DNA from 4 places in the Mesorhizobium sp. 1B3 genome. Region 1 is predicted to be linked to each of the others. Evidence: predicted binding sites of a transcription regulator. Region 1 holds the regulator's gene; each other region holds the start of a gene.
The links. Region 1 encodes PhoB, which activates phosphate uptake and scavenging genes when phosphate is short. Its sites were predicted from a motif close to TGTCATNNANCTGTCAT; they were not measured.

Region 1 (5,928 bases):
ATGTCGGTCGAGGACAATCTGGAGCTCGGCGGCTTCCTGCGCCGCGCCGCCGACCGCAAGGAGACGCTCGGCGAGGTGTATCAGCGCTTTCCCCGGCTGGCCGAGCGGCGCCGCCAGCTCGCCGGCACGCTTTCAGGCGGCGAGCGGCAGATGCTGGCGCTGGGCCGCGCGCTGATGAGCCGGCCGCGGCTCCTTCTGCTCGACGAACCGAGTCTGGGGCTCGCGCCGAAGATCGTCGCGGAGATCCTCACGATCGTTTCGGAGCTGCGCTCGTCCGGCGTCTCGATCCTGCTGGTCGAGCAGAACGCGCGGGCGGCGCTGGAGATCGCCGACGAGGGCCATCTCGTCGAGCTCGGCGAAATAAGGCGCTCGGGCCCGGCGGCGGAACTCGCCGTCGACCCCGCACTGATGGCAAGCTATCTCGGCGGGGAGTAGAAAGACATCCGCTATTGCAGCGCTGCGGCTGCGGCAGCTTCGGAACCGCCGGGCGGCCTGCCGCGATGACACGGAATGGATCCTCGGATCACCTTCGGCTTCGCTTCGCTCGCCTGCGGGTCCAGGATGACGATGTCATCTAGGCCGCCGCCAATCACAAACGTTGGCGATTGGCGTCAGCCTCAATGCGATCGTCATCCTCGGGCCGGCGCCGAGCGAAGCGATGGCGGCGTGACCCGTGGATCCATTCCGTTCCCTGGCGGCCGGCCACCCAACAGTGCAGAACCCGGCCGTCTTACTTCACCAGTTCGAACTTGCCATCCTTCGCGGTCAGCAGCACCACGGCGCGCTCGTCGAGACCGTAGTGATCGTCCGCCTTGTATTCGAAGACGCCCTGGCTGGCCGGGAACGGGCCGCCGCTTTCGATGGCGTCACGAAGGGCCGCCTTGAATTCCGGCGTGCCAGGCTCCGCCTTCTTCTTGGCCTCGGGGATCGCCTTCTTGAGGATCGCCATGGCGTCATGGATATGGGCGCCGAACTGGGTGCGGGTGCCCTCACCGAACTTCGCCTCGTAGGCGGTCACATAATCCAGCCCCTCCTTCTTGGTCTCGGAGGAATCCGGTTGCAGCTCGGCCACCATCACCGGTCCCGAGGCGAAGACGGTGTTGTCGACCGAAGCGCCGGCGATACGCAGGAAGTCGAAGGTCACCGCGCCGTGGGTCTGGTAGATCTGCCCCTTGAAGCCGCGCTCGCGCAGCGCAAGCTGAGGCAGCGCCGCGCCGGTGCCGGAGGCGCCGACGAAGACGGCGTCGGGCTGGGCGGCGACCAGCTTCAGAACCTGACCGGAAACGGACGTATCGGGCCGGGCATAGCGTTCCTCGGCGATGAGGTTCAGCCCATAGTCCTTGCCCATCGCCTTGAACTGGTTGACCCAGAGATCACCGTAGGAATCGGAGAAGCCGATATAGCCGACATTCTTCACCCCATCCTTCTGCATCCTGGCGAAGAGGGTGCGGGCGATGAGATCGGCGGCCTGCGGCAACACGAACGTCCATTTGGCGCCGGCGACATTGGGCGGCACCGGCGAGCAGGCGAGGTGCGGCGTGCCGGTTTCGGTCGCCACGCTGGAGACAGCGATGGATGCCGGAGTGAGCGCCGAGCCGATGATGACGTCGACCTTGTCGTCATTGGCGAAGCGCCTTGCATTGGTGGTCGCGACCGACGGGTCACCCGCGTCATCGAGCACGATGACGTTGAGTTTTTCGCCGTCGATTTCACTGGGCCACAGCTCGACGGAGTTCTTGAGCGGAATGCCGAGCGCCGCTCCCGGTCCGGTCGACGAGACGGTGACGCCGATCGTGACGTCGGCGCTGGCCGCCCCGGCCAGCAAGGGAAGCAAGAAGGTGGCGGCAGCCGCCGCGCGAATGAATCTTTTCATGCCAGTCCTCCCGATTGAGCGGATGGCGGCAGCCGCCCCCGCGCCAATTGTTATATTGTATAAGTATTATTCGGGAGTCAACGAGCCTCGCGAAGCGAGGTCGGATGAGGGGTTTTCGAGCGCCGGACAAGAAGGATCGTCTACGCCTCGTTGATGGCGTAGCCGGCGCCGCGGATGGTGCGGATGACGTCGGGCGCGCGCGGCGTGTTCACTGCCTTGCGCAACCGCCCGACATGGACGTCCACGGTGCGCTCGTCGATGTAGATCGTCTCGCCCCAGACATTGTCGAGAAGCTGGCTGCGCGAGAAGACGCGGCCGGGATGCTGCATCATGAATTCCAGCAGCCGGAACTCGGTCGGGCCGAGCTTGATCTCGCTTTTCTTGCGGTAGACGCGGTGCGACTCGCGGTCGAGCACGATGTCGCCCACCTTGAGCACGGTCGACAGCACTTCGGGCTTGGCCCGGCGCAGCAGCGCCCGCACCCGCGCGATGAATTCAGGCGTCGAGAAGGGCTTGACCAGATAGTCGTCGGCGCCGGTGGAGAGGCCGCGCACGCGGTCGCTTTCCTCGCCGCGCGCCGTCAGCATGATGATCGGCAGCCGCTCGGTCTCCGGCCGCATCCTGAGCCGACGGCAGAGCTCGATGCCGGAGACGGCCGGCACCATCCAATCGAGTACCAGGAGGTCGGGCACGTTTTCCTGAAGGCGAAGCTCGGCTTCGTCGCCGCGCGTGACGACCTCCACCTGATAACCCTCGGCTTCGAGATTGTAGCGCAGGAGAACGCAAAGCGGCTCCTCGTCCTCGACGACCATGATCTTGGGTGCAATCATCCGTCCTTGGCCTCCGTGGGCTAAGCAGGTTTCGAAAAAGTGGCCGACGTTTTTCCGACAGAAACCTGCTTGGAAGGGATTATTCGGCGAGCGCGATCTGCGATGTCTCGTCGAGCTTGGGGCGCTGCACCGGCAATTGCTCACCCGTCATCACATAATAGGCGTTCTCGGCGATATTGGTGACGTGATCGCCGATCCGCTCCAGATTCTTCGCGCAGAAGAGCAGATGCGTGCAGGCCGTGATGTTGCGCGGATCCTCCATCATGTAGGTGAGGAGTTCGCGGAAAATGGCCGTGTACTGGATGTCGATCTTCTCGTCGTCGGCGCGCAGCTTCACCAGCGCCTGCGTGTCGCGCGCCACATAGTGCTCGACCACGGCGTTGACCTGGACGAGCACCAGCGCCGACATCGCCTCGATGGAATGCGACAGCCCGCGCGGCATGACGCTCTGGCCGACCGCACCGACCCGCTTGGCGATGTTCTTGGCGAGATCGCCGACCCGTTCGAGATCGGCAGCCATGCGGATGGCGCCGACCACGGCCCTCAGATCCTGCGCCATGGGCTGGCGCTTGGCGATGATGGTGATGGCACGCTCGTCGAGCTCGCGCTGCTTGGCGTCCATCACCGCATCGTCGGAAATGACGCGCTGGGCGAGCGCGGTGTCGGAAGCGAGCAGTGCCTTGATCGAACCTTTCACCATCGCGCCGCCGAGATCGCCCATGTCGCGGATCAGCCGGTCGATGTGGCCGAGTTCCTCGTCGAATGACCTGACCGTATGTTGGGCCATGTTTACGTCCTCGTAAGTGTGTCCGCCGCAACCCGTCGCCGGCTCAGCCGAAGCGGCCGGTGATGTAGTCCTGGGTGCGCTTGTCGTCGGGGTTGGTGAACATCTTGTCGGTCGCCCCCTCCTCGACGAGATAGCCGAGATGGAACATGGCCGTGCGCTGCGAGACGCGCGCCGCCTGCTGCATGGAGTGGGTGACGATGACGATCGTGTAGTTCTCGCGCAGTTCGTCGATCAATTCCTCCACCTTGGCCGTGGCGATCGGATCGAGTGCCGAGCACGGCTCGTCCATCAGGATCACCTCGGGCGAGACCGCGATGGCGCGGGCGATGCAGAGCCGCTGCTGCTGGCCGCCGGAAAGGCCTGTGCCCGGCTCGGCGAGGCGATCCTTCACCTCGTTCCAGATCGCTGCCCGCTGCAGGCTGCGCTCCACGATCTCGTCGAGTTCGGCCTTGTTCTTGGCGAGCCCATGGATACGCGGGCCGTAAGCGACATTCTCGTAGATCGACTTCGGGAAAGGGTTGGGCTTCTGGAACACCATGCCCACCCGGGCGCGCAACTCGACCACGTCGATCTTCGGGTCGTAGATGTCCTCGCCGTCGAGCGTGATCGTGCCGCCCACCTTGGCGCTGTCGATCGTATCGTTCATGCGGTTCAGGCAGCGCAGGAAGGTCGACTTGCCGCAACCGGAGGGCCCGATGAGAGCCGTCACCTGGTTCTCGCGCACGTCGAGATCGACGTCGAACAGGGCCTGCTTGTCGCCGTAATGGACCGTGACCTTGTCGCCGCGGATCTTGATCGCTTCGTTCGGCGTCCCGGCCATCTTGTTCCTCACTGCTTCTTCGAGCTTGTTTTCCGTCATCACATTCATGGGGACATGGCTCCTTTTTACCAGCGCCGTTCGAAGCGGCGCCGCAGCACGATCGCCGTGATGTTCATCGCCATCAGGAAGATGAGAAGGATGATGATGGCTCCCGACATGCGCTCCACGAAAGCGCGCTCGGCTTCGTTGGCCCACATGTAGATCTGCACCGGCAGCGCCGTCGCCGGGTCGAGCGGCGTGGAGGGATAATCGGCCACGAAAGCGACCATGCCGATAAGGAGCAGAGGCGCGGTCTCGCCGAGGGCGCGGGCGAGCCCGATGATCGTGCCGGTCAATATGCCCGGTGCGGCGAGCGGCAGGACATGGTGGAAGACCATCTGCGTCTTCGAAGCGCCCAGGCCGAGCGCGGCCGAGCGGATCGACGGCGGCACGGCGGCGAGCGCGGCGCGCGTCGCGATGATGATGGTGGGCAGCGTCATCAGCGTCAGCACCATGCCGCCGACCAGCGCGGCCGACCGCGGCAGGCCGAGGAAGTTGATGAAGACGGCGAGGCCGAGCAGGCCGAAGACGATAGACGGCACCGCTGCCAGATTGTTGATATTGACCTCGATGATATCGGTGAGCCGGCTCTTCTTGGCGAATTCCTCAAGATAGATGGAGGCCGCGACACCGATGGGCAAGGCCAGCAAGAGCACGATCACCATCATGTAGAAGGAGCCGATGATGGCGACGCCCATGCCCGAGGTTTCCGGCCGGCTCGACGCGCCATAGGTGAAAAGGCCGGTGTTGAAGCGTCCGGTTATGCTGCCTTCGGCCTTGAGCTGGTTCATCCAGGCGATCTGCTGGTCAGACACCTTGCGGTTCGTTTCTGCGACGTCGAGATCGATCTGGCCCTTGAAGGCGGAGTCGATGTTCGCCCCGGCCAGTACCCAGACGTTTCGGGTCGTGCCGATGATCGAGGGATCGGCCATGACCATGTCGCGCAGCTGAGTGCGTACGCCGTCGGACAGAAAGCCCTTCAGCTTGCCCACCGCTGCCCTGTCGTCCGGATCGATGCCGAGCTTGGCGGCGAGCGCATCGCGGGCAAGGTTCGGATAGTTCGCCCTGATCAGCACGTTCGGGTCACTGTCGCGCTTGCCCTGTGGATCGATGGTCTTCTCGCTGAAGGTGATCGGCAGGTTGACCGAGGTCTGCCAGAAGGCGGTGTAGCCTTTCGACACGATCGAAGAGAGCATGATCGCCAGGAACAGGAGGCCGACCGAGATCGCCAGCACCCCATAGATCCGGAAGCGGCGTTCCGCGGCATAGCGGCGCTTGAGGCCGATGTCGCGGCGCGGCTTGGCGGTCGCCCCGGCGAATGTATCGAGCGGTATGTCGGTCATTCGTACTGCTCCCGGTATTTCCGCACGATGTAAAGCGCGACGATGTTCATGACGAGCGTGATCGCGAAGAGCGTGATGCCCAGCGCGAAGGCGACCAGCGTCTGCGGGCTGTTGAATTCGAGATCGCCCGTCAACTGGTTCACGATCTTGACCGTGATGGTGGTCATCGCCTCGAAAGGATTGAGCGTGAGATTGGCGGCAACGCCCGCGGCGAGCACCACGATCATGGTCTCACC
Region 2 (5,928 bases), on a different contig from region 1:
CCAAGGCCGAGATCCACCGCCTGGTCACGCAGCTTGCCCGCGAAGGCGTGGCCATCATGATGATCTCGTCCGAGATGCCGGAAGTGCTGGGGATGAGCGACCGCATCATGGTCATGCATGAAGGCCGCGTCACCGGCATTCTCGACCGCGCGGAGGCCAACCAGGTCAGGATCATGGAACTGGCAGCGAAATAGGGCTGCAGGAGGTCCGGAGAGCAACCGGGAGGAACCGCAAATGTCCGTGCAGAACACGTCCGCGACCTCTTCCATCGCCGTTCCGGCAGCGTCCAAGCGCCGCCTCCCGGTCGAAGCGAGCATCCTGCTCATCCTGATCGGCATCGCCCTGGTCTTCGAAGTGCTGGGCTGGATCGTCATCGGCCAGAGCTTTCTGGCCAACCCACAACGGCTGACGATCATGATCCTGCAGGTTTCGGTGATCGGCATCATCGCGGTCGGCGTCACCCAGGTCATCATCACGGGCGGCATCGACCTGTCGTCGGGCTCTGTCGTCGGCCTCACCGCCATGATCGCGGCGAGCCTGGCGCAGTCCTCGGCATGGACGAAGGCGCTCTATCCCGCGCTGACCGACCTGCCGCCGATCGTGCCGGTCCTTGTCGGCCTCGGCACCGGTCTCCTCGCCGGCACGATCAACGGCTTGCTGATCGCCTACACCAAGATCCCGCCCTTCATAGCGACGCTCGGCATGATGGTGTCGGCGCGCGGCCTGTCCAAATGGTACACCAAGGGCCAGCCGGTCTCCGGCCTGACGGATTCCTTCACCACGATCGGTTCCGGCATCTGGCCCGTGGTGATCTTCCTCACGGTGGCGTTGATCTTCCATGTCGCGCTCCGCTACACGCGCTATGGCAAGTTCACCTATGCGATCGGCGCCAATGTGCAGGCCGCCCGGGTCTCCGGCATCGACATCGAGCGGCACCTCATCAAGGTCTATGCTATTGCCGGCCTGCTTTCCGGACTGGCCGGCGTCGTCACCGCCGCGCGCGCCCAGACCGCGCAGGCCGGTATGGGCGTGATGTACGAGCTGGACGCCATCGCCGCGGCCGTCATCGGCGGCACCTCACTCACCGGCGGCGTCGGGCGCATCACGGGGACGGTGATCGGCACGATCATCCTGGGCACCATGACCTCCGGCTTCACCTTCCTGAGGGTCGACGCCTTCTACCAGGAGATCATCAAGGGCATGATCATCATCGCCGCCGTCGTCGCCGATGTTTACCGGCAGAAGAGCCGGAAGAAGTAGCCGCGGGGGCGCGGGGACCCCTCATCCGACCGAGCTTCGCTCGGGCACCTTCTCCCACAAGGGGAGAAGGGAACGACCGCCGCAACGTCGATGCCAACCGCCAGCGTTTGCTATTGGCAGGAGCGCTCATGCCAAACTCCAGCCTTCTCCCCTTGTGGGAGAAGGTGGCCTCGCGAAGCGAGGTCGGATGAGGGGTAATCGCTCAGGAGCGTTTGGAAAGCCTGGTGAAATGGCCCATCTTGCGGCCCGGCCGGGCTTCGGCCTTGCCGTAGAGATGCAGGACGAGGTGAGGCTCGGCGAGCAGCGCCGGCACCTTTAGCACGTCGTCGCCGATCAAATTCTCCATAACGCAGTCCGAGTGGCGCGAGGCGTCGCCGAGCGGCAGGCCGGCGACGGCGCGCATATGCTGCTCGAATTGCGAGATCGCGCAGGCGGCCTCCGTCCAGTGGCCGGAATTGTGGACACGCGGCGCGATTTCGTTGGCGAGCAAGCCGCCATCGGCGAGCACGAAGAATTCGACGCCGATGACGCCGACATAGTCGAGCGCCGACAGGATGGCGAAGGCTGCCGCGCGTGCCGCCGCCGCCGTTTCGGGCTTGATGGCGGCCGGCACGGTGGAACTGCGCAGGATACCTTCGCGGTGGACGTTCTCAGCCGGCTCGTAAGCCGCAAGGGCGCCGTCCCTGCCACGTGCGGCTATCACCGAGATCTCGCGTTCGAAGGGCACGAAGCTCTCCAGGATGAGCGGCACGCCACCCATTGCCTGGAACACCCCCGCCGCTGGCTCGCCGGCACGGAAGACGCGCTGGCCCTTGCCGTCATAGCCCAGGCGACGGGTTTTCAGGATGCCGGCGCCGCCGAATTTGTCCAGCGCCTGCGCCAGTTGCGCGTCGCTGTCCACGGCACGAAATTCCGCCGTGGATATTCCGATATCGTTCAGGAAGGTTTTCTCGACCAGCCGATCCTGGGCCACCTCGAGCGCCCGCGCCGGCGGGAAGACAGGGACCAGGTCCGACAGCTTCTCGGCGGCCGCGACAGGCACGTTCTCGAATTCATAGGTGACGACGGCGCTTTCCCGGGCGAGCTCGGCGAGGGCAGCGGGGTCGTCATAGGCCCCGACGATCTGGCGATTCGCGACCTGGGCTGCCGGACAGCCCGGCTCGGGTTCCAGGACGATCGTGCGGTAGCCCAGGCGCGCCGCGGCCATCGCCAGCATTCGACCGAGCTGGCCGCCGCCGACGATACCGATGGTCGAGCCGATGGGAAGGGCGGTCATGCCTGGTCCGACGGTCTGTCGGCCACCTTAGCGGTCTGCGCCGCGCGCCAGTCGTCGAGGCGTCCGGCGAGCGCTGGGTCGCCAAGCGCAAGCACCGCGGCGGCAAGGAGAGCGGCGTTGACGGCGCCCGCCTTGCCGATGGCGAGCGTGCCGACGGGAATGCCGGCCGGCATCTGCACGATGGAAAGCAGGGAGTCCTGGCCGGAGAGCGCCTTCGATTCAACCGGCACGCCGAAGACGGGGAGCGGGGTCAGCGCCGCGGCCATTCCCGGAAGATGGGCAGCACCGCCGGCGCCGGCGATGATCACCTTGAAACCGGCTTCCTTGGCACCCCTGGCGAATTCGTAAAGGCGTTCCGGCGTGCGGTGCGCCGAAACGATGCGGGCGTCGTGGGAAACGCCCAACGCGTCGAGCGTTTCGGCGGCATGACGCATGGTCGCCCAGTCGGACTGACTGCCCATGATGATCGCGACGTCGGCTCGGCTCACCAGCATCTCCCGGATTATCCGCGCGGGATTAAGCGGTGAATGGTGAATGGTCAATGGTGAATGGCTTTCTGCGGAACGCAGCCGTATGCGTTCCGTTCACCCTTCACCATTCAGGCGATGATGTCGGGGATGATCCTGTCTTCCAGCATCTTGAGCTTGTCCTTGAGAACAAGCTTCTTTTTCTTCATGCGCTGAATCTGCAGCGGGTCGCAGCCGGTTGCGATCATGGCGTTGATGGCCGCGTCGAAATCCGCATGCTCCTGCTTCAAACGTGCAAACTCGAGACGAATCTCGGCCTGTTCCTGTTCCGACATGTCTACCGTCTGAAGTCTCCGACGCCACTTCGAGGCGCCAACCGGCGGGTCCGGAGCCTCTCGAATCCGGCGGCCAGCTCTTACCACATTTCAAGGCTTCGGGAAATGCTACTACGACCTATTCGACTTTAAGCCGACTTGGTGTCAGAGTGTCACCGTACCGTCACGGGACCGGCCGGCCCCTCGGACGGGCCGTAGGCGGTGCTTCGAGAAACCATGAAAGGGAGAACCAATCATGTCTCTTGCATCCCATCTTGATGAGCTGAAGCGCAAGCACGGTGACATCGAGCGTGAAATCGACGAAGCGATGGCGCATCCGTCGGTCGACGACCTTGAAATCGTGAGCCTCAAGCGACGCAAGTTGGCGCTCAAGGACGAGATTGAAAAGTTGAGGTCGCGTTCCACGACCCATTGACCCCCAGCATTCCAATTGCCGTGCGCGGCGCACGGCCTAGTCGGCGGCAGCCCTGCCGCCGACTCTCCCTATAAGCCTTTGTGCGGCGGCAACACCGGCTGAATCTCAACCTCCTCCTTCTTCGGGTTCGGGGTTGGCGCGCGGGTCGAGGTGCACGGCCTCCGGCGTGACCGCCCGGTCGGCCGGCATCGTCTGGAAGGCTTCGCGGGCCTCGAGCGGCACAGGAGCGCGGCGGTTGACGCGCAAGGCGGCGTAGCCAGCCAGCAGGAAATGCGCGAGCGCGGTGGCAAGGAACAGACCCTCGGGATGCAGCCTGTCCATGAGGGCCGCCGCGATCACCGGGCCGATCATGGTGCCGAAGCCGTAGAGCAGCAGCAGTCCCCCCGACACCTTCACGAATTCCTCGGCGCTGGCATGGTCGTTGGCATGGGCGACGGCCACCGAATAGAGCGTGTAGGCGAGCGCGCCGTAGCAGGCCGTCATGGCGATAATGAAAAAGGCGGAGCGCGGCGCGACGATATAGATCAGCACGCCGATCAGCGCGGCTCCGAGTGCGGCTCCGCCGAGCACGTAGCGCCGGTCGGTCACGTCCGAGATGCGCCCCACCGGCATTTGCAGCACGGCGCCGGACACCACGACAAGGCTCATCATCAGCGCGATCCCGGCCGTCGAAATGCCGATGCGCGCGCCATAGACGGCGCCGAGCGTGCCCCAGGCGCCGTTGGCGACGCCGATCAGCAGGCAGCCGACGAATGACACGGGCGAATTGTCGTAGAGTTTCCCAAGATCGAGTGAGACATCCTGCAGGGGTTTCGGCATCGCCTGGCTCGATACGGCTGTGGGGATCAGCGAGCAGCAGAAGAAGATGCCGGTGACCATGAAGAGGGCGTCGGTGCGGATGTCGCCCGCCGCGACGATCATCTGGCCGGCCATGATGGACGCATAGGTGACCATCATATAGAGGCCGAAGACGGTGCCGCGGTTTTCGTTGGTCGCCCGCTCGTTCAGCCAGCTCTCGATGACCATGAAGGCGCCAGCCATGGTGAAACCGGTGAAGGCGCGCAGCACGATCCATACTGTCTGTTCTATGATCAGCCCGGTGAGCAGCGCGATGATGGCGCCGAACGCGGCGAAGGCGCCGAAGGCCCGCACATGACCGGCCCGACGCACGAGGCGCGGGGCGAAGAAGCATCCCGTGACGAAACCCGCGGCCCAGGCTGTTCCCATGAGGCCGAGAGCCGTGGTGGAGAAGCCTTCGAGCTGACCGCGCAACGGCAGGAGCAGCCCGTGCAGGCCGGAAGCGGCAAGCAGGAAGGCCGTGCCGCGCAGGAGCGAAAAGATCGGTCTGTAGGAAGCGAGCATGCGTGGGTCCGGAGGCGGGAAGGATCGGAACAATATCGTCAAACGATAAAGCGTTTCAGGCTTTTCAACGGCGATCCAGCGCCACAGGTTTCAACTTTCGCGTCGAAACAGCGCCTCCGCCGCCGCCTTTGTCGCGCCTTTGGCCTTCAGCTCGGCCTCGAGCCGGTGGATCTCGACCTTCAACTGGACGATGCGCTCGTTGAGTTCGCCCACTGACAGAAGCGAAAGATCCTGGCCGATCTCGTGAACGCGAGGCTTTTTCACAGATTCGTCGTCGAAGATGGCCATTTCGCTTCTCCGGTTTGATTGTCCAACAGGGAGAATACATAGTCGGGGATCGATGATGCAATTGCCGGCTCTGCCGGCGACAGGACGAGACGCCGATCATGACCGAAACGTTGAAGCTTCCCACCCGGATGACCGCCATCGCCATCACCGAGCCGGGCGGCCCCCGGATGCTGAAGCCGGAGAAGCGCGACGTTCCGATCCCCACGCCGGGCGAGATCCTGATCCGGGTGCGCGCTGCGGGCGTGAATCGGCCGGACGTTGCGCAGCGCAAGGGCGCCTATCCGCCGCCGCCGGGTGCTTCGGACCTGCCGGGCCTCGAAGTCTCCGGCGAGGTCGCCGCGGTCGGCGAGGGCGTCTCGCGCTGGCGTGTCGGCGACGCGGTCTGCGCCCTGACGCCCGGCGGGGGCTATGCCGAATATGCGAAGGTCCACGAGAGCAACGCGCTGCCGCTGCCGGCCGGCTTCACCTTCACCGAAGCGGCGGCGCTGCCGGAGACCTTCTTCACCGTCTGGCATAACGTCTTCG
Region 3 (5,928 bases), on a different contig from region 1:
CTCGAGCAGGAGTCGAGACCCGGCGGAAAGGGTCTCCACCTGCAGGATGAGCGTGGCCGAGCGGTCCGGATATTCCTGGGTGCCCTGCGCGAAATTATCGAGCGAGATCAGCTCGCCGGGCGCGGCGACAACCGCGAAAAGCGCCTCGTCGGGCGTGCGGGCCATCGGCGCGCCGGTATGGAAGCCGAGCCATGACTTCACCGCCGGGGAGGCCTGGGGGAACGTATCGAGCCACAGCGGCGTATCGTGGTCGCACAGGGCCAGCGCCACCGCCGCCGTGCTCGGGCACAGGGGCGCCGGCGGCCTCGCGAGGACGGGCATCGGCCTTACAGAACCCGGTCGGGCCATGGCATCCATCACGGCGCGGAACACGATCTGCGCATCGAATACCGGATTGCCGAAACCGCCTTCGATCGTTTGAGCTTCCATCAATCCTCTCCGCGCACCATGGTGAAGAAATCGACCTTCGTGGCAGCCGTTTCGGCTCGCCGTAGCCGGTCGGCCTCGCCGAGCACCGCTCGAAGCGGATCAAGCAGCTTCGCTTCGACATCGCCGCGCCTCGCCGGGTCCTGCCACAACGCGTCGGCAATCGCCGAAAGCCGCGCCTTCTCCTTGTCGCGGCCGAGCGCATAGGCGTGACCGATCTCGCCGGTGGAGAGCCGGACCGTGGCGCGCGTCACTGTCGCCTCGCCGAAATTGAAGGGAGCCCCGCCACCGCCGATGCGGCCCCGCACGGTCACCAAGCCGATCTCCGGCCCGCGCACCGCATGCGCCTCGACCTCGAAGCCGGCTTCGATCCAGGCCCGCTTCAGCGCGTCGGCCGGCGCCTGCGACATCACGGCCATGGCGGACTTGCGGGCCGCTTCGGCCTCTTTTTCCTGTCGTCTATCCACCTTCATTCGCGCCTCGCTCGATTTGTCTATTGTTCTATACAACTGAACAAATTATACCTGGCTTCTAACCTGTGTCCATGACGTGTTTGTGACAGGAGGGAGAAAGATGATGGAGCCCACCACGGTGGAGCGACGAAGCGGAGTGGCGCTGTGGCGGCAGATCGCCGACAGGATCCGGCAGGGCATAGCCGCCGGAACACTGGGCGAGGACGGCCGGCTGCCGCCCGAGCTCGTTCTTTCCGAGCGGTTCAAGGTGAACCGCCACACGGTGCGCAGCGCCATCGCCGCTCTGGTCCAGGAGGGCGTGCTGCGCGCCGAACAGGGCCGCGGCACCTTCATCGAAAAGCGCCGCCGGCTGAGCTATCCGATTTCGGCGCGCACACGGTTCTCCACCGGCCTGATGGGCCAGGCCCGCGACAGGCGCGGGGCGCTGCTGGCGCATGCCATGGAACCGGCGGATGCGCGGACGGCCGAAGCGCTCGGCCTCCCCCAGGATGCGCCCGTCCTGCGGCTGGAGATCCTCAGCGAGGCCGACGGGCGGCCGGTCTCGCGCGCCACGAGCTGGATCGATTCCGTCCGTTTCCCCGGCTTCGAAAAGGTCTTTGCGCGCACGGGATCGATCACGGCCGCCTTCAAGGCCTTCGGTGTCGACGACTATTTCCGAAAGTCCACTCTGGTCTCGGCGCGCCACGCCGATACCTCCGACCTTGCCGATCTCCAGCTTTCTCCGGGCGCGATCGTGCTCGTCACGGTGGCCATCAATGTCGATCCGGAAAATCTTCCGATCCAGTTCGCCGAGACGCGCTTCGCCGCGGATCGCGTGGAGCTCACGGTGCAGAGCGAGCCTTAGTCGGTTGCCACGCTCCCGCCGGCGCTGATATCTCCGCCACGGCTTTTCCCGCGCGAAGATGGAAGAAAGAGTGACAGATCTGCCCCAGCTTCCCGTCACGGCCGTCCTGCCGGCGTTGCGGAACGCGCTGGACGACGGGCCGAACGCCGTGCTCGTCGCGCCGCCCGGCGCCGGCAAGACCACGCTGGTGCCGCTGGCACTGCTCGACGCGGCCTGGCGAGGCGACGGCAGGATCCTGCTGCTTGAGCCGCGTCGCCTCGCCGCCCGCGCCGCCGCGCGGCGCATGGCTGCCCTGCTGGGCGAGGAGCCAGGCGGAAGGGTGGGTTACGCCATGCGGATGGAGAACCGGATCTCTAGTGCCACTCGCATCATCGTCGTCACCGAGGGCGTGCTCGCGCGCATGATCCTCGACGATCCCGAGCTTTCCGGGATCTCGGCTGTAATCTTCGACGAATTCCACGAGCGCTCGCTCGACGGCGATTTCGGCCTGGCGCTGGCGCTGGACGTGCAAGGCGCCCTGCGTCCCGATCTTCGCCTGCTCGTCATGTCGGCAACCCTCGATGGCGCACGCGTCGCCCAGCTGCTCGACGACGCGCCGGTGATCGAAAGCGAGGGACGCAGCTTCCCCGTCGACATCCGCCACGAGGAGCGTCCGGCCGGCATGCCCCTCGAGGACGCAATGGCGAAAGCGATCCGCGCCGCGCTGGCGAACGAGCCCGGGAGCGTGCTCGCCTTCCTGCCCGGACAGCGCGAAATCCAACGAACGGCGGAGAGGCTGGAAGGCAGGGTGCCGGAGAATGTCGACATCGCGCCGCTCTTCGGCCAGATGGACGGCAAGGCGCAGGATGCCGCCATCCGCCCTGCGCCGGCCGGCCGGCGCAAGGTAGTGCTTGCCACGGCCATCGCGGAGACGTCGATCACCATCGACGGGGTTCGCGTTGTTGTCGATTCCGGCCTGTCGCGGCTGCCGAAATACGAACCCGCCACCGGCCTGACCCGGCTCGAGACGGTGCGGGTCAGTCAAGCATCCGCCGCGCAAAGAGCCGGCCGCGCCGGCCGTACCCAACCAGGCGTCGCGATCCGGCTCTGGCGCGCCGAGCAGACGGCCGCGTTCCCGCCTTTCACGCCGCCGGAAATTCTCGAAGCCGACCTTTCAGGGCTGGTGCTCGACTGCGCCGCCTTCGGCGTCGCCGATCCGACGAGCCTCGCCTTCCTGGATCGCCCGCCCGCGCCGGCGCTGGCGGAAGCCCGCGGCCTGCTGTCGGAGCTCGGGGCGATCGACGCGAACGGCAGGCTGACGCAGAGCGGAGAGGACATGCGCAAGCTGGCGCTGCCGGTGCGGCTTTCGCATATGGTGGCGGAGGCCGCGCATGCCGGTCAGGCGCTCGACGCCGCCCTGCTCGCCGTGCTCCTGACGGAGCGGGGGCTCGGCGGCGATAGCGCCGACCTCGAGCGTCGTCTGGAACGTTTCCGGACGGAAAAGTCTCCTCGTGCGATAGCGGCCCGGCAATTGGCCGAGCGGCTGGCCCGCCAGGCGGGAGGTGGGCGGGGAGAGCCCGGGTCGGCCGGCGCGCTGCTTCTCCTGGCGTGGCCCGATCGCGTCGCCATGGCGCGCGGCGAGCGCGGCCGGTTCGTGCTCACCAATGGGCGCGGCGGCGCGGTCGAGGCGACCGACCCTCTGGCAGGAGAAAGATTCCTCGTGGTCGCGGATCTCCAGGGCAAGGCGCAGAACGCCCGCATCGCTGCTGCGGCCCCGGTCTCGGAAACCGATATCCGAACGGTGCTCGCCGGCCATATCGAGCGCAAGACCGAAAGCGCCTTCGATCCGGAACGCCGCGCCGTACGCGTGCGCGAAACGGTCCGGCTCGGCGCTATCCTGCTTTCCGAACGCATGTTGCCAGCACCATCGGGCGCGGAGGCCGACCTAGCGATGCTGGACGCGCTTCGTTCCCACGGCCTGTCGCTCCTGCCCTGGAGCAAGGAAGCCCAGACGCTTCGCCAGCGCCTTCGATGGCTGCATAGCGGGCTCGGCTCCCCCTGGCCGGATATGTCCGACGAAGCGCTGCTCTCGCGTCTCGACGAATGGGTGCTGCCTTTCCTGTCGGGCGAGGCCTCCTTCGCACGCATCGATCCCGGCATCGTCCAGGCCGGGCTGATGTCACTGGTGCCGCACGACCTCCAGCGCAGGATATCAGCCCTTGCGCCCACCCATTTCGACGCTCCTTCGGGCAGCCATGTGCCGATCCGCTACGACGGCGAAGCGCCAGTGCTGGCGATCCGCGTCCAGGAACTGTTCGGCCTCGACCGGCACCCCTCGATCGCCGGCGGCACGGTTCCCCTCACGCTCGAACTCCTGTCTCCCGCCCACCGCCCGATCCAGACGACGCGCGACCTGCCGGGCTTCTGGCGCGGCTCCTGGGCCGAAGTGCGCTCGGACATGCGCGGCCGCTACCCCAAACATGTCTGGCCGGAAGACCCCGTCAATGCCACGGCGACGAACCGGGCCAAGCCGCGAATGAAATAGGCCGGACTCCCGAGGGCGTCAGCCCACCGCAATCGCCTCGATTTCCACCAGCAGATTCGGGGCGGCCAGTGCCTTGACGATCAGCAGCGTCGTTGCCGGTGGAGGTGATGGCAGGGCGCCTGCCGCTCCCTCCATGAAGGCGGGGATCAGGCTCTCGTCGGTCAGATAAATCGTCACCTTGGCCAGCTTGCTGTTATCCATGCCCGCTTCCGCGAGCACGGCGTTCAGGTTGGCGGCGGCAATCTTCGCCTGCTCGACAATGCCCTCGCCCACCTTTCCCTGGGCATCGACCCCTACCTGCCCCGAGACGTACAAGGTGCGCTGAGCGCCGGTCGCAAGGGCTCCCTGGCTGTAATAAGGCGACTGCGGGTAGCCGGAAGGATTGATCATCGTCAGCATGGAAATCTCCTGCGTAGGGGGTGAAGCAAACATTCAGGCGCTCACAGCGCTGTCGCGCAAATTTCTCAGCCGGGAGAATTCCGCCCGGACCATCTCAGCCATTTCGGAGAATGACGTGCTACTGCGCGAAAGCGCTAGAATGCCGTGATAGAGGACTATGAGACGGGTGGTCTCGGACTTGGCCGCTTCGGCTCCCAGCTCGCGTTCGAGCACGCCGGCCACGCCTTTCCGCACGAGCTCCAGAGCCTCCCCAAGGCCTTCCGACGCAACTCCACCCTCACGCCCGAACTCGACGATCGAGTTGGTGATGAGACAGCCATGGCCATCGGCCAGCGGCATTTCCAGTACGGACAGATAAAGACCCTCCAGCTCCTCCAGTCGCGCCTTGTCGCCGGCGAAGACCTTCATGCGCTGCCGCACGAACCCATCGACATAGTGGGCGAGCGCGGCTCGGAAGAGGCCGGCCTTGTCGCCGAAAGCGTTGTAGATGCTGCCGGAGACGAGGCCAGTGCTTTTCTCCAGATCACTGATCGAGACATTCCTGTAGCCTCGCTGCCGGAAGAGATTGGCTGCCGAAAGCAGCACCGTGTCACGGTCGAATTCTCGCGTTCTCGCCATATGGACAGTTTTAGAACTTTCATTTTAGAATGCAAGCTCTAAAAAATCAGGTAGCGCCCTATCGCCTTACCCACAACCGCTGGCCGCGCGACGGCGACGAGCCGAGCCAAGCCAAGGGTGAAATAGGCCGGGGGCTGCCGCGGGCAGACCTTCCCGAATGCAGTCCGCTTCGGCGTCACGACCGCATGACACTTCCACGTCAGATCATTCACTCTGGCTTCCAAGCATCTGCGAAATGCGTTTCGCGCTCTCCTTGACCAGGGTGACGACCTTTCCAATGTCGAACTCCGGCGATGCCCATTCGGCGAATGCAGTGCTCAAGCCGGCGACCGTCCGCTCCGAGGCGTCGCGGATCGGAGCGCCGACGGAAACGACACCCGGTATGTTCTCGCCGGCAATCATCGCATAGCCCTGGCGTCGGATTTCCCCGATCTGTTCGATCAACACGGCTGGATCGGTGCAGGTCTTGGGTGTCACCTGCTCGAGCCGCTCTCCCGTGAGCAGCTTCTCGACCTCGTCGTCGGGAAGCCCGGCGAGCAGAACCTTGCCGAGCGCGGTGCTGTGCAGATAGGTCTCGCTTCCCGGCACGCTGCGGATGACGATCGGCCCCTCGCTTTGGGTCGAGAGAATGTAGACCGCACGCG
Region 4 (5,928 bases), on a different contig from region 1:
GAGGGGCGGCGCGCGGTCGAGGGCTGCGTATTGCCCGAAGACATGCAGGCCGCCGCCGACATCCTAGCCGACGGCGCCGCAGCGGCCATCCGGCGGGCGTTGCGATCGCTGGACCTGGCACGCGAGCATGGACGCGAGGACGACTTCCACGAGCTGCGCAAGGCGGTCAAGGACCATTCGGCGCATCTCGCGGTGCTCGCGTCGTTCTGGCCGAAGCCCGTAAGATCACGGCGCAAGCAGGTCGGCGAACTCGGCGATCTTCTTGGCGAGCTCAACGACCTCTTCGTCCTGCGGGAATTGATCGACCGGCAGGACGAAAGCCTCGGCGTGAACGGCGACATCAGGCTTCTTCAGCGGTTGCTGAAGCGCAGCGAGAAAAAGCTGCGCAAGCACTGCCTCCGGGAAGCCGAGCGGCTCTTTGCCCTGCGGCCGGCCAAGGTCGGCCGCAGGCTCGCCGAACGCTACCGCGACGATGCCGGCGAAACGCCGCAAATCCACTGAAACATGTCTCCCGAAAGAACCGACAGCGCGTCGCGTGAATCCTTTCAGGCGACGCGCTGTGGGCGGGCTGCGACAGAAGCCGCTCGCCTCCAAGCTCTGAGCGTGTTTCAGTGGCTCGGAAGAAATAGGGAGGCGCCATATGCGCGGCGACGACCACCGAACTGGCGGGCGCGAGCATGTCGTGCCGGCTGTCCACGAGATGGTGGACGAGACACTGATGGCTCTGGAGCAGGAGTTTGCGGCGCTCTATCCGCCGACGGGGGCCACCGATCCCACCGCAGGCGATGCTGTTGCGGGAGTCCTATTTGACGCGACGGCCGATGTTAAAATGAAGCCTTAAACAGATACAAAGATGATAGCAGAAATTTTGAAGAATGTAGCCATTGTCGTGGTCGGTCTCCTTCCGATCATGAACCCGCTGACAACTATTCCGCTGTTTATGGCTCTTACCAAGCACATGAGCCAGGATACCCGCCGGCTTCAAGCCAGGAAGGCTTGCATTTATGCATTCTCCATACTCACGGCCTTTCTTCTCCTCGGGAATGGGATCATTTCGCTTTTTGGTATATCGCTGCCCGGCATCCGTATTGCTGGTGGCATTATCATCATGATTTTGGCACTCCGGATGATCTTTTCCGGCGACGATACTTCATCCGCAGTTGATGCCGAACCCTCGGAAATCAAGAAAGCCAACCTTGACTATTCGTTTTCACCATTAGCTATACCAAGTCTTGCCGGCCCAGGATCTATAGCGGTTACTATGAGCTTTGGTTCTGAAATCCCGCCCAGCCATCTTATTGCAGGGCATATGGTCGTGATCGTGGGTATCGCGATTACGGTAGGATTTGCATATTTAGCGCTTTCCGCCGCGCCATGGATCGAGAAGGCCCTTGGTGATCATGGAATGCAAGCCGTGACCAAAATCATGGGCTTCCTGCTTACCTGTGTGGCCGTACAATTTCTGGCTTCCGGCATAAGGGATTTTTACGTCGATTTTTCACAGATGTAGTTGTAACGATTTCACATGGACCAACGCCAGGTGATCTCCGTTTGGCTGCAAAATTCGCCAAACAGGCCTGCGTGGGTATCGCTTACGCATAGCCTGCCTAGCTCTTTCCCTTGTCGCAGGTTGTCGTAAAGGTGCGGGCGCTTCTGGACCTGCTTAGAGCGCGATCTTGCCGCCGCCCTTCTTGGTGATGGCGACCACTGCCGGCCGCACCGGCATGTCGTCCTTGAAGTCGGGCCAGCGGGTGGAGAGATCCTCGTAGTAGGACGGCCGACCGAACTTCTCCCAGTCCTCGCCGCCGTCGCCGGGATGCTGGACGGCAACAAAGGCGGTCTCGTCATCCGGCGTGAAAAGCGGACCGCAGAGTTCCGCCCCCACCGGCACACGGTAGAACAGTTTCGATGTGGCGCGCGCCTCGCCTTCAGTATCGACCGCCCAGAGACCGTCGGTACGGCCGGTGGCCTTTGGGCTGTTGCCGTCGGTCGAGACCCACAACCGGCCGGCCGAATCCACCGCGCAATTGTCCGGCATACCGAACCAGCCATTCGGCGACGTGCCCGTCGAGAAGGTCGCCCCGACCTCGGCAACGGAGGGATCGCCGCATTTCAGCAGCACTTCCCATTTGCCCTTGGTCGCGGCGAAGTCGCCGCCGTCTTCGGCGATTTCGATGATATGGCCGAAGGCGTTCTTCGCGCGCGGGTTGGCGGCGTCGACCTGGTCGTCCGCGCGCTTGGTGTTGTTGGTCAGCATCACATAGACCTTGCCGTTGACGGCATTGGGTTGGACGTCCTCCGGCCGGTCCATCTTGGTCGCGCCGACGAGGTCGGCGGCGCGGCGGGTCTCGATCAGCACGTCGGCCTGGCTGGCAAAACCGTTCTCGGCGGTCAGCGGCCCTTCGCCCTGGACGAGCGGCAACCACCCGATGCTGCCGTCGTCCGAGAATCTGGCGACGTAGAGCGTTCCTTCGTCGAGCAGGTCCAGATTGGCGGCGCGATCGGATGGGTTGAAGGCCCCGGCGGTCACGAATTTGTAGACGTAGTCGAAACGCTCGTCGTCACCGAGGTAGAAGACGACACGGCCATCCTTGGCCACGATCGATTCCGCGCCCTCATGCTTGAACCGGCCGAGCGCCGTGCGCTTCTTCGGCACCGAATTCGGATCGCTCACGTCGACCTCGACGATCCAACCGAAACGGTTGGGTTCGTTGGGCTCCTTGGAAAGGTCGTAGCGATCGTAGAACTTGCCCCAGGCATAGACGCCTTCTGGAATGCCGAGACGCTTGTAATTGGCGGCCTCGGCATGGCCTTCCGGCAAGTCGCCCATGAAGTAGCCGTGGAAGTTCTCCTCGGCCATGATGTAGGTGCCCCAGGGCGTAACGCCGCCGGCACAGTTATTGATCGTGCCGATGACCTTGGTCCCGGCAGGATCGGCATTGGTCTTGACGCGATCATGTCCGGCGACCGGCCCGGACAGCTCCATCTCGGTGGCGGCGGTTATGCGGCGATTGAGCTTGCCGTCTCGGACCACCTGCCACTTGCCGTCTGCCTTCCTGATCTCCACGATGGTGCCGCCATGCGCCGCCATTTCGATATCGACGCGCTTGCGATCGGCGTCGGCGATCGTGATCTTGCCCTCGGTCACGGTGACGATGCCGGGAAACATCAGGTGCTCATTGGTGTATTCATGGTTGACGACCAGAAGGCCGTGGCTCGGTGAACCGTCGATCGGAATGAAGCCGACATAGTCGTTGTTATAGCCGAACTGCCTGGCCTGGGCTTCGGCGGTCTGGTTCTTCGGGTCGAATTCCGGCGAGTCCGGAAACAGCGGGTCGCCCCAGCGCAGAAGCACGTCGGCATCATAACCTTCGGCGACGTGGTGATTTTCGTCGATGCCGGCCTCGACCTCGTTGAAATCGAAAGCGGAAGCCGCCGCTCCCGCCCGGGCGTTGTCGGCAGTGATGAGCGCAATCGGCGACACGGTGGCAGCGATAGCGGAAACCGCAAGAGAACCCTTCAGCAGCGCGCGCCGCGAGAAGCGAGTCGCGATGATCTCGCCCATGGTCGGATTGGACGAGGGGTTATGACCCGGCCCGTCATTTTCCTCCAGGAGGCTGGTGCGGAATTCGTTCGGATGCTGGTTCATTGTGCCTCGACCTTCGAACATCTAGACGGAAGTGCCTGGGTGGACGCGCCTGATGGCGTTCGAAGCGGGCATAGCCAGCCAGAATAACAGTTTGATGACGTTCTTTCGATGGCGCGCGCCTTCCGGCCTGCCTTAGCTGGCTACCGGGCGTACCGGCTGCCCGCCGGCCTGAGCATTGTGCTTCCGATTGCAGTTTTCCACGCCTTGCCTGGCAAAGGCCAACCCTATGATCCGAAACGCTATTTCCTGAAAGTTCAGGATTTGCCGCACAAACAGATGCTTTAAACTTCAACAAGTCTATTTCAATCCTGGCGCGACTGGCGCAATGTAGAATAGCTCACGGCGGGACGCAAAAAGGGGAACGGTTCCGGCGCTTTCGGCAGAAGGAGGGTTGCAACAGATTCCAGTAGCGCGCCACCGGTTCGTACGGGCTGATGCAGGGAGGAATTCCTGGTTCCCTGCAGGCGCGAATTATGCAACCTGTTAATATTCAACTCAAAGGTGGGAGGACCTGGGAATGAACTTACGATCGGCCGCTTATCAGGCGACCCGACGAGCAGGGCATGTCGCCATCGCCGTCGCAACGCTCATGGGAGCCGCAACCGCGACGGCATCCGCGCAGGAGGGAAAGACGCTGCGTTTCGCCTTCCAGGGCACGCTGAACGCGCTCGATCCCTATACTCTCAACGAGACCTTCACGCTCGGTATGCTCGGCAACGTCTATGAAGGTCTGACGAAGCGCGACAAGGACCTCAAGATCATTCCCGGCCTCGCCGAGCGCTGGGAGATGCTCGACCCCTTGCACTGGCGCTTCCATCTGCGCAAGGATGTGAAGTTCGCCAACGGCAACGCCTTCACCGCCGACGACGTGCTCTTCTCGGCCGACCGCATCCGCGCCGACGGATCCGACCTCAAGACCCGCATTCCTGCCGATTCGGAATGGATCAAGGTCGACGACCACACGGTCGACGTGAAGCTCAAGACGCCCAATCCCATCCTCTTTGCCGAGTGGGACACGTTCTACATCATGGACAAGGAATGGGCGGAGAAGGAGGGTGCGCTCAAGCCGGTCTCGGCTAAGGACGCCAACCCCTCGCCTTCGGCCTACAGGTCCAACGGAACCGGCCCCTTCACCATCGAAAGCCATGAGCCCGGCGTGAAGACAATTTTCAAGGTGAACGAGGGCTGGTGGGACAAGCCGGAACATAATCTCGCCGGCGTCGTCTTTACGCCGATCGCCGCTGACGGCACCCGTGTCGCCGCGCTGCTTTCAGGGGATGTGGACCTGATCGAGCCGGTTCCCGTCCAGGACGTCGAGCGCGTCAAATCCGATCCCAACACGGACGCCCTCGTTGGGCCGGAGTTGCGCGTCATGCATCTCGGCTTCAACCAGATCCGCGACGAGTTGCCGACCTCGGACGTCAAGGGCAAGAATCCGTTCCGGGACCCCAACGTCCGCAAGGCGTTCTTCCAGGCGATCGATATCGAGGCGATCAAGAAGCGTGTCATGCGCGGCATGTCCACGCCTTCGGCCCTGCTCATAGCGGAACAGCTCTATGAAAGGTCGGGCGACTTCAAGCGCGCGCCATACGACGCCGAGGCCGCGAAGAAGCTCCTGACCGACGCCGGCTATCCCGACGGCTTCACGATCGGCATGGATTGCCCGAACGACCGCTATGTCAATGACGAGGCCATCTGCCAGGCGGTCGTCTCGATGCTCGCGAAGATCGGGGTGAAGGTCAATCTAAACGCGGTGCCGAAGGCGCAGTACTTCGCCAAGGTGCTCGCGCCGGGCGGCTACGACACCGATTTCTTCCTGCTCGGTTGGACACCCAGCTCGCTGGATTCCTGGAACGTACTCACCAGCCTCGCGACCTGCCGTGACGAGAAGGGCAAGGGAGGCCCCTTCAACCTCGGAGGCTATTGCAACAAGAAGGTCGACGAGCTGGCCGCCCAGATCCTGGTCGAGACCGATCTCGCCAAGCGCAACGACCTGATCCATCAGGCTTATCAGATCCTGATCGACGAGACCTCGCATATCCCCCTTCACCAGCCGTCGCTGGCCTGGGGCAAGCGCAAGAACCTCGACATCACGCAGCGCGCCGACGATCAGGTTCTGTTCTATTGGGCAAGGCTGAACTGAGCCTAGCGAACTCCCTGCCCGGGCTTGGAGGCCCGGGCAGGACAAGCCGCGAGGGGCTGGCATGCTTGCATTCGCCGTACGGCGCCTGATGCAGATGATCGGCGTGATGCTGGTCGTCGCGTTGATCTCTTTCCTG

Region 2: ACCO56_RS27310 (YdcH family protein) is a predicted target of PhoB. The motif match lies at 3,489-3,505, and genes of this name have one in related genera.
Region 3: phnF (phosphonate metabolism transcriptional regulator PhnF) is a predicted target of PhoB. The motif match lies at 971-987, and genes of this name have one in related genera.
Region 4: ACCO56_RS17710 (PhoX family protein) is a predicted target of PhoB. The motif match lies at 3,733-3,749, and genes of this name have one in related genera.

The regions. Positions count from the first base shown of each region.
Region 1 is NZ_JBJHDO010000024.1:29,867-35,794, reverse strand. Features, by position in the region: gene ACCO56_RS32565 (ABC transporter ATP-binding protein) at 1-435, shown strand, start outside; gene ACCO56_RS32560 (ABC transporter substrate-binding protein) at 731-1,873, opposite strand; gene phoB (phosphate regulon transcriptional regulator PhoB) at 2,014-2,703, opposite strand; gene phoU (phosphate signaling complex protein PhoU) at 2,783-3,490, opposite strand; gene pstB (phosphate ABC transporter ATP-binding protein PstB) at 3,534-4,358, opposite strand; gene pstA (phosphate ABC transporter permease PstA) at 4,376-5,692, opposite strand; gene pstC (phosphate ABC transporter permease subunit PstC) at 5,689-5,928, opposite strand, start outside.
Region 2 is NZ_JBJHDO010000013.1:73,474-79,401, forward strand. Features, by position in the region: gene ACCO56_RS27285 (sugar ABC transporter ATP-binding protein) at 1-194, shown strand, start outside; gene ACCO56_RS27290 (ABC transporter permease) at 235-1,260, shown strand; gene ACCO56_RS27295 (5-(carboxyamino)imidazole ribonucleotide synthase) at 1,463-2,536, opposite strand; gene purE (5-(carboxyamino)imidazole ribonucleotide mutase) at 2,533-3,030, opposite strand; gene ACCO56_RS27305 (YdcH family protein) at 3,135-3,338, opposite strand; gene ACCO56_RS27310 (YdcH family protein) at 3,574-3,753, shown strand; gene ACCO56_RS27315 (MFS transporter) at 3,859-5,115, opposite strand; gene ACCO56_RS27320 (DUF1192 domain-containing protein) at 5,206-5,403, opposite strand; gene ACCO56_RS27325 (NAD(P)H-quinone oxidoreductase) at 5,502-5,928, shown strand, end outside.
Region 3 is NZ_JBJHDO010000006.1:357,531-363,458, forward strand. Features, by position in the region: gene phnH (phosphonate C-P lyase system protein PhnH) at 1-429, opposite strand, end outside; gene phnG (phosphonate C-P lyase system protein PhnG) at 429-899, opposite strand; gene phnF (phosphonate metabolism transcriptional regulator PhnF) at 1,000-1,743, shown strand; gene hrpB (ATP-dependent helicase HrpB) at 1,802-4,267, shown strand; gene ACCO56_RS19010 (RidA family protein) at 4,286-4,666, opposite strand; gene ACCO56_RS19015 (TetR/AcrR family transcriptional regulator) at 4,700-5,284, opposite strand; gene ACCO56_RS19020 (IclR family transcriptional regulator) at 5,489-5,928, opposite strand, start outside.
Region 4 is NZ_JBJHDO010000006.1:88,907-94,834, forward strand. Features, by position in the region: gene ACCO56_RS17695 (CHAD domain-containing protein) at 1-501, shown strand, start outside; gene ACCO56_RS17700 (hypothetical protein) at 641-841, shown strand; gene ACCO56_RS17705 (MarC family NAAT transporter) at 854-1,510, shown strand; gene ACCO56_RS17710 (PhoX family protein) at 1,664-3,649, opposite strand; gene ACCO56_RS17715 (ABC transporter substrate-binding protein) at 4,167-5,792, shown strand; gene ACCO56_RS17720 (ABC transporter permease) at 5,854-5,928, shown strand, end outside.